DNA from 2 places in the Peribacillus sp. FSL M8-0224 genome. Region 2 is predicted to be linked to the other one. Evidence: predicted binding sites of a transcription regulator. Region 2 holds the regulator's gene; the other holds the start of a gene.
The links. Region 2 encodes Rex, which represses fermentation and respiration genes when NADH is low (regulators of the CRP and FNR family bind a similar motif). Its sites were predicted from a motif close to TTGTGAAATATTTCACAA; they were not measured.
Positions count from the first base shown of each region.

Region 1: the regulator Rex is predicted to act here: its motif matches at 3,281-3,298, upstream of qoxA (cytochrome aa3 quinol oxidase subunit II).

Region 1 is NZ_JBBOOJ010000001.1:59,460-65,930, reverse strand. Features, by position in the region: gene qoxC (cytochrome aa3 quinol oxidase subunit III) at 1-189, opposite strand, end outside; gene qoxB (cytochrome aa3 quinol oxidase subunit I) at 189-2,135, opposite strand; gene qoxA (cytochrome aa3 quinol oxidase subunit II) at 2,223-3,161, opposite strand; gene MKX49_RS00315 (FeoA family protein) at 3,919-4,170, shown strand; gene MKX49_RS00310 (FeoB small GTPase domain-containing protein) at 4,163-4,858, shown strand; gene MKX49_RS00305 (nucleoside recognition domain-containing protein) at 4,891-6,258, shown strand.
Region 2 is NZ_JBBOOJ010000001.1:5,596,245-5,602,715, reverse strand. Features, by position in the region: gene groL (chaperonin GroEL) at 1-1,630, opposite strand, end outside; gene groES (co-chaperone GroES) at 1,689-1,973, opposite strand; gene MKX49_RS27405 (CPBP family intramembrane glutamic endopeptidase) at 2,307-3,032, shown strand; gene MKX49_RS27400 (YdiK family protein) at 3,029-3,241, shown strand; gene MKX49_RS27395 (redox-sensing transcriptional repressor Rex) at 3,270-3,929, opposite strand; gene moaC (cyclic pyranopterin monophosphate synthase MoaC) at 3,963-4,469, opposite strand; gene MKX49_RS27385 (ABC transporter ATP-binding protein) at 4,603-6,471, shown strand, end outside.

The DNA.
Region 1 (6,471 bases), 5.5 Mb from region 2:
TAGGGTTGGTACTTGAAAAAGTTCTTCCCCTGTTGGACCATCTCCAGTACCATTAACTAGTACAAAATAAGCGGCGAACAGTGTAGCAAAAAGAGCTATTTCTGCTCCTAAGAAAATCCAGAATCCAAAAATCTTTAAGCGATTTTCTTCCGTGCTATATTCTAGTGGCAGCGAGCTATCTACTTTCATTACTTAGCACCTCGCAATTTATTTTCTGTCTCTTCTATTTCTTTAACAGAGATGTATCGACCATGATCTTTTTCGAAAGAACGGTGAGCCATACAAGCAAAGATACCGATCGTTGCAATGATTGCAATGATCCACATGCTGAATACCATTGCAAAGCCCCAAACGAAGAAGATACAACTCATGATAAACGGAACTCCACTATTATTTGGCATATGAATCTTTTCTACTTTACCGCCAAATAATTTAAAGCCTTTTTTCTTTGCATCCCAGAATGCTTCTGTAGAATCAACTGTAGGCACAATTGCGAAGTTGTATTCTGGTATTGGTGTATGGGTAGCCCACTCGAGAGAACGTGCGTCCCATGGATCGTTTGAAATATTTCTTGATGCATAACGAGTGCTCCAATAAATGTTGTATACGATTAGCGCGAAACCTATTGCTAAGCCAACTGCCCCAATGAAAGAAAGCATATTCAATGGACCATAGCCCGTTGATTCAGAGTACGTATACATACGACGTGCCTGCCCATCTAAACCAGTGATGAACATCGGGAAGAATGTTACATTAAAGCTGATTGTGATAAACCAGAACGCCCATTTCCCGATTTTTTCGCTCAACATGAAGCCAAACATTTTTGGCCACCAGTACGTAAAACCAGCAAGTACGGCAAAGACAGTACCAGGAATCAATACGTAGTGGAAGTGAGCTACTAAGAACATTGTATTATGGTATTGATAGTCAGCACTTGCCATGGCAAGCATAACTCCAGTTACCCCACCGAGTGTGAAAATCGGAATGAAAGCTAAGGAGTAAAGCATTGGGACGGTAAATACGATTTTACCTTTCCAAAGTGTGAACAACCAGTTGAATATCTTAACGCCGGTCGGAACAGCGATTGCCATCGTTGTGATGGAGAATATGCTGTTAACCATTGTACCTTGACCCATTGTATAGAAATGGTGAGCCCATACAACGAAAGATAGAGTAGAAATAGCTACCATGGAGATAACCATCGAATTATATCCATACAGGTTACGACGTGCAAAAGTCGAAATGATCTCACTGTAAATACCGAAGGCAGGAAGAATTACGATATAAACTTCAGGATGTCCCCAAACCCAGAACAAGTTCGCCCAAAGCATATCGCTACCGCCATTGGACATCGTAAAGAATTGAGTTCCGAATAGACGATCCATTGTCATCAACGCAAGTGCCACTGTCAATACAGGGAAAGCGAAAACGATAATGAAGTTTGTGATCAAGATAGACCATGTGAACATTGGCATTTTCATTAAGTTCATGCCAGGTGCTCTCATTTTCAGTATTGTTACGATAAAGTTGATACCAGTCAGTAATGTCCCGATACCAGCTATTTGAATGGCAATCGCGTAATAGTTCGAACCGACTGATTCACTGAAATCGTTACTTGCCAGAGGGAAGTAAGATGTCCAACCTGCATCAGGAGAACCACCAACTACGAAAGAAATGTTAAATAGCATCGCACCCATGAAAAATAACCAGAAGCTTACTGCGTTTAAACGTGGGAATGCTACGTCACGCGCTCCAATTTGTAATGGTGTAACGATGTTCATTAACCCAATGATAAATGGCATAGCCATAAACAGGATCATTACAACCCCGTGTGTTGTAAAGATTTCATTATAATGCTGCCCATCCAACAGACCGTTATCTGGAACAGCCGTTTGAGCACGCATCATGAGAGCATCGGCGCCACCACGGAAGAGCATAAGCAGTGCTGACAAGATGTACATGATACCAATACGTTTATGGTCAACCGTTGTTAACCACTCACGCCATAAGTAACCCCATTTTTTAAAATAGGTAATTCCTGCGACAACCGCGATCATGGTTAAAGCAATGGCAACCATGGATGCATATATCGCAGGACTTGGATGAGGTACGGCAAATCGATCAAAGTAATCCATACTCTTTGTAACTCCTTTCATAACGTTGCTACATTAATGGTAAAAAGTTAAAGCCTGTTATTTTATCGGACGACCTTTAAATATTAATCATTCATGGTTCATGTTGCTGTGGTCAGTATTTGTGGAATCTTCACCAGGTTCATTGGATTCCTTAGAATCATTTTCAGTTTCATTAGTATCTGATGATCCGTGGTTACTATGACCTTCTGGAGCTGGTGAAAACTTCAAGTGAGTTCCAGTGTACGTGGATTGTCCCACATGACCGGGCTCTAATAATTTATTGAATTTCTCTTCTGTGATTGGTTCAGCAGTAGCTTTAATTTCATCTACCCACTTAACATACTCTTTTGGAGGCATCACCTTAACGTTGAACGTTTGCTCAGCAAAACCAGAACCACTGAAGTTGGCGTTTCGACCCATATAGTCGCCTGGAGCATAAGCTGCTAAATGTAACGTGTTTACCATATCGGACATCGCATATTTTTGTCCTCCAAGTTGTGGAATCCAGAAACTAGAGATTGGTCCGAATGAATAAAGTTTAAATTCAATTGGTCGGTTTGTTGGCAAAAACAGGTAATTTACTGTTTCGATATCTTCTTCCGGATAACTAAAGTGCCACTTCCAGTTCGATGAAGAAGCATAAATAATTAATGGTTCCTTATCTTCATATCCTTTCGGTGTCGCCTCGACTTCAGAAGTCGATTGAACAGTAACAACTGAAAGGAAAGCGACGATTAAAATTGGGATTGCAACCCAAATTATTTCCAGAGTCTTACTTCCTTCAATGTGAGGTGGTTCATAATCTTCACGCTGTTTGGAAGCACGATATTTCAATATCATGAAGATATAAAGTACGACCACAACAAGAACGACAAAAGCCATTGTCCAAATTGATATCATAATAACATTTGCTTGTGTCTCGGCTACAGGACCCTTAGGATCTAAGACCATTAATGGGTTATCGCAACCAGTAAGCACTGTGGCAATGGTAAAAAGTATAGTTAATAAAGCCCATTTCATTTTCATAATACTACCCCTTTCTTATATAATAAAATTTCAAATGGTAATTATTCGGATAAAGTGTTACCATATTCACATATCCCGACATACTCATATTAATCCCAAGTAAAAAAAAAGACAATATAAAGTGACATCTGTCACATAAAGTTCATTAAAGAGCAGTAAGAAGTTGGTAACTGAACTGAAACGTTCGAAAATCTTTCTGAAATGAAATATAATAAGTGTTTAAAATCTACTAGTTGAGGAGTTTACTTTTCTTTTAAGGATTTACTAGTGACTCAGCCCTTTATGCCTTTTATCTTATTTCAATATAATTCTGTATAATTTTTACATACACCTTTGTAAATACCGAACATAACTTAAACTGAATATTCACTAATAATTTATCAGTTTAAGCGGTCCTTTCCACAGTCCCACTTAAATCAATGGACTTTCACACCGCCTTTTATATTCTGAATATTTTGATTAATGAAATTGAATATAAGACTGTGTTCTCTAACCATAACTTCAAATATAAAATGTTATTCCAAAATATCCACTCACAAATTTTTCATATTTCTTTCCTGGTGCATGAAATTTCAGACTAAGAGGTAATTTTAAAATCTCAATTAAGAATGCAATAGCCAATATCAAAAAATGCGTAAATGTTTAAATTTAAAAAAATTCTTAAAAGGTTGGATTTCCTTTGACAATTTAAGCATATATCCCATAATATAAAGTAAAAGTTGCGCATGGTAAAAAAAAATGTAGAGGAGAAATATTGATGGGGTTGTCTAAAAAGTTATCATTGTATGATGGAAACAAGGGAGATTTCATCCGCATCAAACATTTAAATATTGTTGGCGTCATGCGGCGAAGGTTACTCGATTTAGGATTTGTTCCTGGAGCCGTTGTCGAAGTGATTCGCAAAAGTCCGTTAGGTGATCCTATTGCCTTCCGTGTAAGCCAAACATCCATTGCTTTAAGAAAAGAGGAGAGTCAAAAGATAGAAGGGGAGTTGATTCAATATGAGTGAGACGTTTCGAATAGCCCTTGCCGGAAATCCCAATACAGGCAAAAGCACTTTATTTAACCTTCTTACAGGTTTGAGGCAGCATACCGGGAATTGGTCTGGAAAGACTGTCGATATGAAAGCTGGAACCTTTTCTTTCAAGGAAAAGCAATATGAAATCATTGATCTTCCCGGGACCTACTCCCTATATTCAAATTCGTTGGACGAAGAAATCGCCAGGGATTACATCGTGTTCGAAAAGCCCGATGTCACTATTGTAATTCTTGATGCGACAGCAATGGAAAGAAACCTGAATTTGGCGTTACAGGTATTGGAAATGACCGAAAAAACAATCATCTGTATAAATTTAATGGATGAGGCGGAGAAATTAGGAATCCATATCAATGAAAGGGTTTTAATGAGGCGATTAGGCGTTCCCGTCATTAAAATTTCTGCACGAAACAAAGAAGGTATACCCATGTTGCTTGATACCCTTGATCGTTTATTAATGGGAGAAATACAGTGCACCCCTTTCCATATGCCCTATGATGATGAAATCGAACAAAGGATAAAATCTCTTGAACCAATGGTGCAAAAGATTTTCGGCGCTGGCCTTCCTACTCGATGGCTTACCTTACGTCTCCTGGATGGGGATAAGGACTTGTTGAGGCAAGTGGAAAAGAGAAATACCATAAATGAGGTATATAAATAATGGAGATGAACACATCGAAAGAACAGCATAATATGGATGAACTATTTCAACAGGCGGACCGTCTTTCCTCTTCACATATTCGAGATCGAATAGTCGAACAGCTGTATAAACAAAGTAATCAATTAATCAAAGCAGGAGTTACTTTCTCAAAAGCCCAACATAACGAGAGAACGGAAAAATTGGATGCTATTTTCACTTCTCCAATTTTCGGCTTTCCCATCATGTTGGTTATGTTGGGGACGGTATTCTACTTAACCATCGCCGGGGCCAACATTCCATCTTCAATGTTGGCCGACTTTTTCGGATGGGTTGAAGGTTATTTGACTGTTTCCTTTAATAATATCGGCGCACCTGATTGGCTACATGGGGTTCTAGTACTTGGATTATATCGCGGAACAAGCTGGGTGATCAGTGTCATGCTTCCACCTATGGCCATTTTCTTTCCTGTCTTTGCCCTACTTGAGAATTATGGATATCTTCCACGAGTAGCCTTCAATATGGACCGATTATTCAAAACTGTAGGAGCCCACGGGAAACAATCCCTTACAATGGCGATGGGGTTCGGGTGCAATGCAGCAGCCGTCATGTCCTCCAGGATCATCGAATCTCCTAGGGAACGTATGTTAGCCATCTTAACCAATAATTTTGTCCCTTGTAATGGACGTTGGGGAACGTTGATTATTCTATCTTCCCTCTTTATGGCCTCGGGTTTCACTGGGGGGATGAATTCAATAGTGACGACTTCAGTGATTGTTGGAATTGTGATAGTCGGCATAATGACCACATTCCTTGTATCGTGGGTACTTTCCAAGACGGCTCTTAAAGGGGTTCCCACACATTACACTCTGGAGCTCCCTCCTTATAGGAAACCAAAATTTTTCGATACGGTCGTGAGGTCGTCTTTGAACAAATCGCTATCTGTTCTCTATCGTGCCATAAAAGTGGCAGCCCCTGCAGGTATCTTAACCTGGGTTCTAGCTAATATACAGATTGGGGATATGAGCATTCTTTTATACATCGTTAACTTTCTGGACCCGTTGGGACAATTAATCGGACTGGATGGGTATATCCTAATGGCTTTTCTAATTGGTCTGCCGGCAAACGAAATTGTTTTACCTATCCTGTTAATGGGATATCTATCGACGGGATCGTTAATGGATGTCGATGGGATCGAGGATCTAAAGCGAATTTTCCTTGACCATGGGTGGACCTGGGTAACGGCATTGAACATGATGTTATTTTCCCTGCTTCATTACCCTTGTGGTACGACACTGGTCAATATATATAAGGAAACAAAGAGTTTGAAATGGACATTCTGGTCCTTCATGATACCTACCGCGATTGCCTTCCTGGTGACATTTGCGGTAGCTCAGGCAGCCCTTCTATTCGGTTGGGGTTGAAAATAATTCATTCATTTTATAAGAGGAAAAAAAGGAGAAGTTAAGGGGGAAGGACGTGTACATTGGAATAGGAATAACCATAATCGCACTTGCGTTACTTTGCTTTATAACAGGGTTACTCTTGTTAAAGGACAATAATAAACATTGGATGGTGATTGGTGTAATTTCTCTAGCAATACTAATTGCTATTTCAGTTTTTCTATCATTGAATGG
Region 2 (6,471 bases):
TGCCGCCCATGCCGCCCATGCCGCCCATGTCAGGCATGCCCATGCCGCCAGCGCCTGCAGGTTCTGGTTTGTCAGCAACGACAGCTTCTGTAGTTAAGAACATGGCTGCTACAGAACCAGCGTTTTGTAGAGCTGAACGAGTTACTTTAGTAGGATCGACGATACCTGATTCGATCATGTTCACCCATTGTCCAGTAGCTGCGTTGAAGCCAGTGCCTACTGCTTCGCCTTTAAGGCGCTCTACGATTACAGAGCCTTCAAGTCCAGCATTGTGAGCGATTTGACGAACAGGCTCTTCGATGGCACGAAGAACGATTTTCACGCCTGTTGCTACGTCGCCTTCCGCTTGGATTTCAGCGATTTTATTGTATACGTTTAGAAGTGCTGTACCACCACCAGCTACGATACCTTCTTCAACAGCGGCACGAGTGGAGTTCAATGCATCTTCAATACGAAGTTTACGTTCTTTCAATTCTGTTTCAGTAGCTGCACCGACTTTGATTACCGCTACGCCACCAGCTAATTTAGCAAGGCGTTCTTGTAATTTTTCACGGTCGAATTCAGAAGTTGTTTCTTCTAATTGAACACGGATTTGGTTTACACGAGCTTGGATTTGAGCTGTATCTCCAGATCCTTCAACGATCGTTGTATTTTCTTTTGTAACAACCACTTTAGACGCACGGCCTAATGAATCGATTGTTGCAGATTTAAGATCAAGTCCGATTTCTTCAGTGATTACTTCGCCGCCTGTAAGAGCTGCGATGTCTTCAAGCATTGCTTTACGACGGTCACCGAATCCAGGAGCTTTAACCGCAACAGCGTTGAATGTTCCACGAAGTTTGTTCACAACAAGAGTTGCAAGTGCTTCGCCTTCTACATCTTCAGCAATCAATAATAGCGGTTTTCCTTGTTGTACAACTTGCTCAAGTACAGGAAGGATTTCTTGGATATTCGTGATTTTTTTATCAGTGATCAAGATATATGGATTCTCAAGGACAGCTTCCATTTTATCTGAATCAGTAACCATGTATGGAGATGCATATCCGCGATCGAATTGCATACCTTCTACTACGTCCAACTCAGTTGTGAAACCTTTAGACTCTTCGATTGTGATGACGCCGTCGTTACCAACGCGCTCCATTGCTTCCGCAATCAGTTGGCCCACTTCTTCATCAGCTGAAGAGATGGCAGCAACTTGTGCGATTGATTCTTTGTTTTCAACAGGTTGGGAAATGGCTTTCAATTCTGCAATTGCAGTATTGACCGCTTTCTCGATTCCTTTACGGATACCCATTGGGTTAGCACCAGCTGTTACGTTTTTAAGACCTTCACGGATCATCGCTTGCGCAAGAACCGTTGCAGTAGTTGTACCGTCACCAGCTACGTCGTTTGTTTTGCTTGCTACTTCAGCAACCAATTTCGCACCCATGTTTTCGAATGCATCTTCCAATTCGATTTCTTTAGCGATCGTCACACCGTCATTTGTGATAAGCGGCGAACCGAATTTTTTCTCAAGAACCACGTTACGACCTTTTGGTCCAAGCGTTACTTTAACTGCATCTGCAAGTGCGTCCACACCGCGAAGCATGGAGCGGCGAGCTTCTTCACTAAATTTAATTTCTTTAGCCATTTATAAGTACCTCCCTAAAATTTAAGAAAATTTTCGTTCAGTTAAGTATGATGTATAATTAGCCGATAACAGCTAGAATGTCGCTTTCACGTAAAATTAAGTATTCAGTGTCTTCGTATTTAACTTCAGTACCTGCATATTTTGAGAAGATAATTAGATCGCCTTGGGCAACCTCTAAAGCAACACGTTCGCCATTTTCAAGGACACGGCCAGTACCAACTGCTACTACCTTACCTTCTTGTGGCTTTTCTTTAGCAGTATCAGGAAGAACAATACCGCTTGCAGTTTTTTCTTCAGTTTGAACTAGTTCAATAATAACGCGATCACCTAATGGTTTTAACAAGTGAAACAACCTCCTCATATTCTCTTGATAATTTGTTTCATGATTATTAGCACTCTTCATCATCGAGTGCTAACACATTTATAATATTAAATAAACCGAGCCTTTTTTGCAAGTATCTTATTGAAAATTTTTTATTAATTTCTGATAAATTACGGGTAAACTACTTTAGCATAATGATTTCCTAAACATAGTCATTGAAATGTCATGTTAGGGGTACCTTTAAGTGGTGTTCTTCCCCAATTTTTGATACCATTTTGTAGTATGCGTTTATAGATTGTCCCCATGTCAGTAACGTTCCAAGCGGATGGGTGACTATAAAAGGAGTTTTCATTTTTGAAAAAAGAATATTGGTTCGTCATCATCACTTATATTGCCATGCAATTATCCAGTATTGTCGGGGTACCCATTTTCATGCTGATCGGGTCTTATACCGGAATGCCGGCTGATGAACTCGAAGTGAAATCTGCAGCATACTGGATAGTTTTCAGTTTTCTCGCTGCTTTATTCTTGATTCTTTTTTTAATGAGAAAAGATATGAGGGAAAAGTTGGACACGAGAAACCAAACTTCCGTATCCATGTCCATATTATGGGCAATTGCAGGAGTGTTCATGGCTCTTTTTGCGCAAAGCATTGCCGGAAGCATTGAACAAATGCTTGGGGTGGAGTCTGAATCTGAAAATACGCAGCAACTCATTTCACTCATTTACAAAGTCCCCATGGTCATTTTCGTCACTTCAGTAATTGGACCTATATTGGAAGAATTAATTTTCCGTAAAATCATTTTCGGATCACTTCATAAACGCTTTAACTTCTTTATTTCAGCTTTAATCAGCTCAGTTATTTTCGGCTTGGCGCATGGTGAATTTGAACATCTTCTTTTATATACGGCAATGGGCTTCACTTTTGCTTTCCTTTATGCGAAAACAGGCCGCATTCTCGTATCCATGAGCGCTCATATTGCGATGAACACGCTTGTTATCATCCTTCAAGTGGTATATCGGGAGGATATTGAGAAGATGCTAGATACTGCACAGGCCTTCATCGGAGGTTTATTATGAAACGGCAATCACCATTATTCATGGGCATCATTTATGCAGGCTTAGGAGCTCTTTTTACCGCTATCGCAATTCAAACCGTCAATTCTTCAGGATGGGGACTCTTTGCCTACATACTTGTCCTTATTGCGACTCTTGATTTTGGATCGGGATTGCGCATGATCATGCTGCACTTTAAGATTAAAGCCGCACAAAAAAATAAGAAAAAATAAAAAAACGCTGCATAGCTGCAGCGTTTTTTCATTCCTCCAAAGCGGCTTCTTCCACTACCGGATAATGTTTCAGGAAGTAGATGAGCGACTGAAGTTCCACGGCCAGGTCAATGTGGTGGACCCTTATGGATGGCGGCACGGTCAGCCGTGCAGGAGTGAAATTCAATATTCCTTTTATGTCAGCTTTGACTAGACGATCGGTTATCGTCTGGGCTACCTGTGCAGGCACTGTCAATATAGCCGCAGTAATATTATTTTCCTGCAATAGTGTATCGATTTGATCCATATGGTAGATGGGCACATCAGCTATTCGCTTGCCGACCTTTTCTTCAGAAACTTCGAAAGCCATTTCAATTTTTGTATTATTATTTTTCATGAAATTGTAATTTAAAAAAGCGGTTCCTAAATTCCCCACTCCAATTAAAGCGACTTTGGTCAATTCGTCTTGATCTAGTGTTTTCCTGAAGAAGGATAATAAATAATTGACATTGTAGCCGTAGCCTTTTTTCCCAAGCGCGCCAAAGTAGGAAAAATCACGGCGAATGGTAGCAGAATCCACTTTTACGGCTTCACTTAGCTCAGCCGAGGAAACTCTTTGTTTGCCTGAGGAATGTAAGTTCTTTAAAAATCGATAATACAATGGCAACCTTTTGGCTGTTGCCTGCGGTATCTTTGGGTCATGGTTCATTGTTCTTCCCCGCCTTCACACATGCTTTTCAACTTAATCTCTATCTGTTCGTTTTACTTGCCTTTTATAATCGCTACTAGACACTCCGCCTGTTTTCTCCACTAAGAATGTAGGCCCGATCACCATTCCCTTATCAATGGCCTTACACATGTCATAAACAGTCAAGGCAGTCACGGATGCAGCTGTTAACGCTTCCATTTCCACACCTGTACTCCCTTTTGTCTTAGCTTCCGTTTCAATCCTAAGCCTATATCCTTGTTCTTCTTTTTCCCAATCAAAGGCTATATTGACCCCTTGCAGAGCAATGGGATGGCACATCGGAATTATATTGGATGTATTTTTGCTGGCCATGATTCCTGCAACTTGTGCAACAGCCAGTACATCACCTTTTTTCATTTTATGGTTCGTGACCAATTCATATATTTCATCATTCAATAAAATGCTCGACTGAGCCACTGCCGTCCGGGTTGTTTCAGGCTTAGCACTCACATCGACCATTTTGGCCCTGCCCTGTTCATTAAAATGCGTTAAGTCTCCCATTTAAGTAACCCCTCCTAAATCATACACTATTATTCCACTTTATGTAACAGCTTTTCTTTCAGCTTGGAACCAAGCTGTTGCCGATAATAACTAAAATACGTTAAACTAACAGTAATCAATTGAGGTGAAATCTATGATTTTATTACAAATCAATCAACTATCGAAATATTATGGAGCTGAACTTATTTTATCAAATATGAAGCTCGAAGTTCAAAATAAAGATCGAATTGCCCTTGTCGGCCGAAATGGCGCCGGCAAATCCACTCTGCTAAAAATCATAGCCGGGCAGCTTTCCCATGATGGCGGTGAAATAATCAAACCAAAAGGCGTCACCATCGGCTATATGGCCCAGGATACTGGATTGGAATCCGAATTGACCATTTGGGATGAAATGCTTACTGTATTCACTGATCTTATAGAGCAGGAAAAGGAACTGCGTCGCCTTGAGGCTGATATGGCCAGACCTGACATCTTTGAAAACGAAACGGTTTACCAAAAAGTGCTGAATGAATACGACACTTTGATGGTGGCATTCAAAGAGAAGGGCGGTTATCAATATGAAGCGGATATCCGTTCCGTATTGCATGGTCTTCAGTTTGCCGACTTTGACTATTCTACCCCAATTTCCACTTTAAGCGGCGGGCAAAAAACAAGGCTTGCATTAGGTAAGCTGCTTTTAAGGAAACCGGATATATTGATTCTGGATGAGCCGACGAACCATTTGGATATCGAAACCCTCTCTTGGCTTGAACAATATTTACAAGGCTACCAGGGAGCTGTCCTCATTGTTTCCCATGACCGCTATTTTTTAGATAAAGTAGTAAACCTGGTTTATGAGATTTCCCGGAATAACATGAAAAAATACCATGGTAATTATAGTTCTTACCTAGAGGGAAAAGCGGAAGATTATGAGCGGGACATGAAACTGTTCGAGAAACAGCAAGGGGAAATCGAAAAGCTTCGCGATTTTGTCCAACGTAATATCACAAGGGCTTCCACAACGAAAAGAGCACAAAGCAGACGTAAACAGCTCGAAAAGATGGATGTACTGGACAAGCCGCAAGGTGATGAAAAATCGGCGAATTTTTCTTTCCAGATTGAAAGGCAAAGCGGAAATGAAGTACTCCACCTCCAGGACCTGGCTCTCGGATACGAAGGGGAAACGGTATCAAAGAATATTAATTCCCGGATGACAAAAGGAGAGAGCATAGCTCTTGTCGGACCAAATGGAGTTGGAAAATCAACTTTATTGAAAACGATCATTTCCAAGCTGCCTGCCCTTTCTGGGGATTTCCGTTTTGGAACGAACGTAGAAGTCAGCTACTACGATCAAGAGCAGGCTAACCTTGTTTCCAATAAACGCGTACTCAATGAATTATGGGACGACTATCCCCTTAAACCGGAAAAGGACATTCGCACCGTACTAGGTAATTTCCTATTTAGCGGGGACGATGTTTTGAAAACCGTTTCCACACTAAGCGGGGGCGAAAAGGCTCGGCTTGCTCTAGCCAAAATGATGATGCAAAAAGGGAATTTTTTAATTCTTGATGAACCAACGAACCATTTGGACCTCGATAGTAAATTGGTGCTTGAAAATGCATTAATTGATTATCCGGGAACTATTCTATTCGTCTCACATGACCGTTATTTCATAAACCGGATAGCAACGAAAGTGATAGAGCTCTCCAAAGACGGCAACGAAGAATTCCTCGGTGATTATGATTACTATCTAGAGAAGAAACAGGAGCAAGCGGAAATCCAAGCACTTGAACAGCAGGATCAGGCTAAAACTTTAGATGCGGCTGTAGAAAAAACAAATTACAAAATTGATAAAGAAGCAAAAAAAGCTGAACGCCAGCGAAAACGGCGCATTGAGGAAATCGAGACAGCCATGGAGCTTCTTGAAACCGAAATAAACGAATATAATGACCTCCTATGTGATCCAAATGTTTTTCAGGACCACGAAAAAGTATTGGAAGTCCAAACAAAACTTGATCATGCA